Regions from separate parts of the [Ruminococcus] lactaris ATCC 29176 genome, predicted to be linked through region 1. Evidence: predicted binding sites of a transcription regulator. Region 1 holds the regulator's gene; the other holds the start of a gene.
The links. Region 1 encodes Rex, which represses fermentation and respiration genes when NADH is low (regulators of the CRP and FNR family bind a similar motif). Its sites were predicted from a motif close to ATTGTTAANTANTTAACAAT; they were not measured.

Region 1 (3,248 bases):
GCGAGAACACTGTAACCACCTTTTTTATCCCTTGCCTCATCTCCACCACAGGCATGCAGAAAAACGCCTGTCACTGCACTTTGAAATCCATCCATTCCCTGTGCGAGAAGTCCGGTGATCACACCCGCAAGCACATCTCCCGAACCGCCTTTTGCCATGGCTGCATTGCCTGCCAGATTAAGGAAGTTCTGCCTGTCTTTCTGGGCAACTATCGTCCTGCTGTCTTTTAAGACACAGATACACGGGGATTCCTCGGTAAACCGGTGAAGTACTTCAAACCGCCGTTCTACAATTTCTGATACAGAGATTCCTGTCAGCCGGGACATTTCTTTCATATGAGGGGTGAGGATCATATTTTTCCCAAGTTTTTTATACAGATCTTTCCTTCCTGCAAGAAGGTTCAGTCCATCTGCATCAATCACGCAGGAACACTTTGCTTTCTCTATTGTATGCAGCAAAATCTTTTCTGATCTACTGCTTTGTCCTAATCCACAGCCGATACAGATGACATCTGCCCACCCGATCAGTTGATCCAGTTTCTCTTCATCATACTCTCTATAGCAGGAAATGATCGCCTCTGGAAGAAGTCCCTGAAGTACCTGCCTGTTCTCTTCTGCTGTATAGATCTGGACAAGTCCGGCACCAACCGTATACGCTGCTGTAGCTGAAAGATAAGCTGCTCCTGCCATTCCCGGACTGCCGGTGATCATAAGGACTCTGCCAAAACTGCCCTTATGCGAATCCTCTTTTCTTTCCGGCAGCAGATTTCCCAGCTCCTTTTTATCATAGGTCATGCAGACACTTTTCTGTTCAAAAAAGTACTCGGGATCAATCCCGATCGTTACCGGAACAACCTCTCCCGCACAGATCTGTCCCGGATACAAAGCACAGCCACGCTTCTGACATGCCATAGATACTGTCAGTTCCGCCTGAAATGCAATACCAAGCACCTTTCCTGTAGCAGAACAGATTCCTGATGGAATATCCACTGCAACCTTCTGTGCCGTCTGCCGGTTCATCCATCCGATCACATCTCTGTAGTGTCCTGCAACTTCTCTGCACAGACCAACGCCAAAAATTGCATCAATGATCACAGTATACTCTTTCTCGGGGATTTCTGTAAACAAATTAATCCCGAGATTTTTGTCGATCTGAGCCTGCAATCTGCATTCTTCCGTCATAGAGCTTTCTCTTCCCGTAAAAAGCACATCCACATGGCAGCCCTTTTCAGCCAGAAGTCTTGCCACAGCAAATCCATCTCCGCCATTATTTCCACTGCCGCATACGATCAGTGGTCGCCTTAAATCCTTTTTCTTTTCTTCCAGTACTTCAACAATTTTTAATGCTGCCCTCTCCATAAGAACCACAGAAGGTACACCGATCTGCTGGATCGTATACTGATCTGCTTTCTTCATCTGTTCTCCGTCCGGTAAATATCTCATGAGCAGTCCCCTTTCTTTTAAAGACAAACTGCTGCGGACCGGTCCAGCTATGACCATACCCGCAGCAGTCCTCTGCTATTTTTGAATTTCATTGTGCTGGCTGATATTATAAGACAATTTCATCAGACTGTCAGCAAGATGTACACTCTCCACAATGACATCCTTGGGAAGTGTAAGATCCGTATGTGCAAAATTCCAAATGGCCTTGATCCCATTCGCTACCAGGACATCCGCTACTTCCTCCGCTTTTGACTTGGGAAGTGTAAGAGCTGCAATCTCAATATCATTTTCCTGCAGGTATCCTTCCAGTTCATCCAGCATTCTGACAGGGATTCCCCGGATCGTCACTCCCTCAAGACGCGGATTCACATCAAATAAACTTTTTAAAATAAATCCATTCCGTTCAAATGATGCATAATTTGCCAGTGCCTGTCCAAGATTACCGGCACCGATAATAATAAAGTTATGATCCTTATCCAGTCCCAGTATCTTTCCAATCTCCGTATAAAGGTACTTTACATTATATCCATATCCCTGCTGTCCAAATCCACCGAAATTGTTCAGATCCTGCCGGATCTGGGATGCTGTTACCTGCATCTTTTTACTCAGGTCATTGGATGAGATCCTCTCTACACCCGCTTCAAGCAGGTCTCCCAAATATCTATAATATCTTGGAAGCCTGGAAATTACGGCACGTGATATTTTTCTTTGTTCCACTTCCATTGCCCTCCACATCATAATCTACCCAACATTATATAGAATAGTTAAACTTCTGTCAAACTTTACTTTCCTACTTCTTGTATTTTCGGCTATTTTCGATATAATAGATACTTGGAGTTTTATAATAATGAAGAGCCATTTTAAAATAAGAACTATGATATAAGGAGTTTATTGATTATGATTTTAGCCTGTCACAATCTGAATAAAGCATTCGGCGAACATACCATTGTCTGCGACGGTTCTTTTCATATTGAAGACCGGGAGAAGGCAGCTCTTGTCGGGATCAATGGTGCCGGGAAATCTACGATTCTGAAAATGATCATCGGGGAGGAACCCCTGGACGGTGGCGATGTTATTCTTGCCAAAGGGAAGACTCTCGGTTATCTTGCACAGCGTCAGGATCTGACATCCGGCAATACAATCTATGAGGAAGTAAAAAGTGCAAAAGCCGATATCTTTGCAATGGAAGCCCAGCTTCGTTCCATCGAGCAGGAACTGAAATCCTTAACCGGGGAAGATCTGAAAAACCGGCTGGATACATACAACCGGCTTCAGTCTGAATATGAGGCCAAAAATGGCTATGCCTGTGAAAGTGAAATCACTGGTGTCCTGAAGGGGCTTGGATTTACAGAGGATGATTTTTCCAAGCAGACCGATACCCTCTCAGGAGGTCAGAAGACACGAGTCTCTCTTGGAAAACTGCTTCTGACAAGCCCTGATATCCTCTTACTGGACGAGCCGACCAACCATCTGGATCTTAGTTCCATTGCATGGTTGGAAACGTATCTTTTAAATTATTCAGGAGCCGTATTGATTGTTTCCCATGACCGGTATTTTCTGAACCGTGTCGTAACAAAAGTCATTGAGGTCGATCAGGCTCATATTCGTATGTATATGGGAAACTACAAAGCCTATGCAGCGAAAAAGCAACAGATCCGTGATGCCCGCCTGAAAGAATACATGAACCAGCAGCGTGAAATAAAGCATCAGCAGGCAGTCATCGAGAAACTTCGTTCTTTCAACCGGGAGAAATCCATCAAGCGGGCTGAAAGCCGGGAAAAAATGTTGGACCGTATCACTCCTGTT
Region 2 (3,248 bases), 810 kb from region 1:
GAGCAGCGGTGAAGAACCGGTTGCGTTGACAATGATATTTGGCTTCAGGTTCTTGATAAAGTCAACATTTGCATCTGTATTTGTAAATGCAAAGAGATTTTTCAGGTTATTTGTGCGGTGGATCATATAATTCGGGAAGTCAGCAAGACGTTTCTTGTCCGGAATCTTTGAGATCTCTGCTGCAAGACCGCCAAGGTATGGTTTCTTCTCGAGAAGGAAGGTTGTACATCCGACTTCAGCGGCTGTGCAGGCAGCTTCCATTCCGGCAGTTCCACCACCGATAACAACTACGTTACAAGGTTTATTAACTTTTAATTTCTTATATCCTTCTCCGTCCGGTACATTCGGATTTACAGTACAGCGGATCGGACGGTTGATTCCGATACGGTTTCCGGCACATCCGATATTACAGGAAATACATTTACGGATATCACAAACATCCCCAAATTCTACTTTATTTACCCAGTCAGGATCAGCGATCAGTCCACGTCCCATACCGATCAGATCAGCATCACCTCTTGCAAGAATATCTTCAGCAACATGTGGGTCACGAATATTTCCCATTGTTACACATGGTTTTCCGAAACGCTCTTTTACAGCCTTTGCCATGTAAGAACGCCATCCATCCGGGAAGTGGTTGGCATCGATCTGATACTGAATTGAACCGTTCAGGCCACAGGATACATCGATTACGTCTACTTCTTTTTCAAGATATTTCAGATATTCCAAAGAATCTTCCAGTGTATTTCCACCTTCCATAAATTCGTCAGCACTGATACGGAGGAAGATTGGGAAGAATGGTCCGACCTGTCTTCTTACTTCTTCAATGACCAGGCGTGCGAATCTTGCACGGTTTTCAAGAGAACCGCCAAATTCGTCTGTTCTCTTATTTGTGATCGGTGAGAGGAACTGGCTTAACAGATAAGAATGTCCTCCGTGGATCTCTACAGTATCAAATCCGGCGATCTGAGCCCGCTTTGCTGCTTCCCCATATTTCTTTACGATTCGCATGATCTCATCTTTAGAAAGTGGACGAGGAATCTCTCCACCGGCTTTGGACGGAATATCAGAAGCGGATACCGGCTGCATATTTGTTCTTGCAGACTGTGCGGAAGCTCCTGCGTGATTGATCTGGATACCGATACATGCACCATGCTTGTGAACCGTCTCTGTCAGTTTGAAAAGACGAGGCAGGTAATTATCGTGGTCGATACGGAGCTGAGTGGTTCCGTTAGAACCTTCCGGAGAATCGACGCTGGCATTTTCTACCATAATAAGTCCTACACCGCCTTTGGCTCTCTGTTCATAATAATTAATATGGAGGAAACTCATTTCTCCACTGGATTCTCCGTAGTTCGTTCCCATTGGAGTCATCATGATACGGTTCTTCATTGTCATACGGCGAACTGTAAAAGGTTCAAAGATATGCTGATACTCTTTTTTCATAATTAGTAATCTCCTGAATTAAAATAGTGAATGAATAAATCTTGTTATAAATGTTGATTGTAAACTGCCATGAGAGGTTGCTTGACATTTGCTTAACAATCTGTTTTACAACCTGTATTATAGAAAAAAATAAAATATAAAACAAATACATATTTTCGGCAAAATTAATAGATATTATCTATGAATTGTGATATTTTATACAAAGAGGGAAAATCAGGAAGACGGAGGAAATACGGAAATGAATCTGAATCAGTTGCATTATTTTGCCAAACTTGCAGAAGTAGAACATTATACAAAGGCAGCAGAAGAACTGTCTATTTCACAGCCGAGTCTGAGTCATGCGGTCAGTTCTCTTGAGAAAGAGATCGGAACAAAGCTATTTGAAAAGCAGGGACGTGGTGTGGTTCTGACAAAGTATGGGAAGATCTTTAAAGAATATGTAGATGAGGCAATCCATTCGCTGGATACCGGGGTGAAAAAAGTACAGAGCATGACCGGACAGACAGAAGGTGTGGTGGAGCTGGCTTATATTTATACCCTTGGCAGTGGATTTGTACCGAGGCTGGTAGGAGATTTCCTGCGAACTCATGAGGAGCTGAAAGTAAAATTCCGGTTTACAGTAGGAAATACTTCAGAGATCATCCAGGGATTAAAAGAAGACCGGTTTGATATTGGTTTCTGTTCCATGGCAGAGCGGGAAGGGGAGATTGGTTTTACTCCGGTGGGGAGAGAAAAATTAGTGGTTGTTGTACCAAAGGGGCATCCTCTTTCTTATGAAAGAGCTGTAGATCTGGAGCAGGCTGCCACATATCCACAGATTTTTTATACACCGAACAGCGGATTGAGACCAGTGGTGGACCGGATGTTTGAGCAGGCAAAGCTGAATCCCAAGATTGCTTATGAAATTGAAGAAGACGGTTCTATGGCAGGACTTGTGGCAGAGAATTTCGGGATTGCCATTATGCCGGAGATCCCCATCTTATCCCAGTTGGACGTGGATGTTGTTCCTTTGCGTAACCAGGATCAGCAACGCTATATTTATATGGCACAGGGGAAGGAAAAGTACCATCCACCGCTGGTACAAAAGTTTGCAGAGTATGTAAAAAGGCGGGGAATGTAAGAAAATCCCAGGGCATCCTGGAAAAATATCAGAGAATAGATCGTTGGAAGAAGGGAAGGAACCTCACAGAGAAGTTCCTTCTTTTTTTATAAAGGAAATAAAATTGCGGACAGCAGGGATCTGATAATGCCCCCGCAGGTAGGCGAGATATACAGTATGATGGAGTGTGACATCACTTAAATGCAGCTTTTCTAATTTGAAGTGATCCAGGATCGCAACATCCGCAACAAGGGCAATCCCAAAATCTTCTGCAACAAGAGAGGCAATGGCGTTTTCATCCGGGGATTCACAGATGATATTCGGATGGAGTGTATAGGAAGTATAAGTCCGGCTGGTAAAGCGTCCAAGACCGGAAGTACGATCATAACCGATGAGCGGGTAATGTTCCAGATCATGGATGGAAACCTGCTCTTTTTTTGAAAGCGGGTGGCCAACAGGGGTGATGATGATCATTTCCTGGTTCAGGATAGGGACGAACTGGATGTCTGGTTCATCTTCTACATAAGATCCGAAAATGACATCATACTTTTCATTTTTTAATCCACGGATCATCTCTCCGGTATGGCTCTGATGGAAATTAAAGGTTACGTCTTTATTTTTCTGTGTACTGAGAAATCTGCGTACTGTATGGGGAATATAGTGTGCGGCAAGCGGAAAGACATAACCGATATCCACATGACCG

Region 2: NQ541_RS02910 (oxidoreductase) is a predicted target of Rex. The motif match lies at 1,527-1,546, and genes of this name have one in related genera.

What each region holds. Positions count from the first base shown of each region.
Region 1 covers NZ_CP102292.1:1,409,362-1,412,609, forward strand. The annotation lists gene NQ541_RS06690 (bifunctional ADP-dependent NAD(P)H-hydrate dehydratase/NAD(P)H-hydrate epimerase) at 1-1,442, opposite strand, end outside; gene NQ541_RS06695 (redox-sensing transcriptional repressor Rex) at 1,518-2,159, opposite strand; gene abc-f (ribosomal protection-like ABC-F family protein) at 2,340-3,248, shown strand, end outside.
Region 2 covers NZ_CP102292.1:603,559-606,806, forward strand. The annotation lists gene NQ541_RS02910 (oxidoreductase) at 1-1,446, opposite strand, end outside; gene NQ541_RS02915 (LysR family transcriptional regulator) at 1,685-2,566, shown strand; gene NQ541_RS02920 (LysR family transcriptional regulator) at 2,630-3,248, opposite strand, start outside.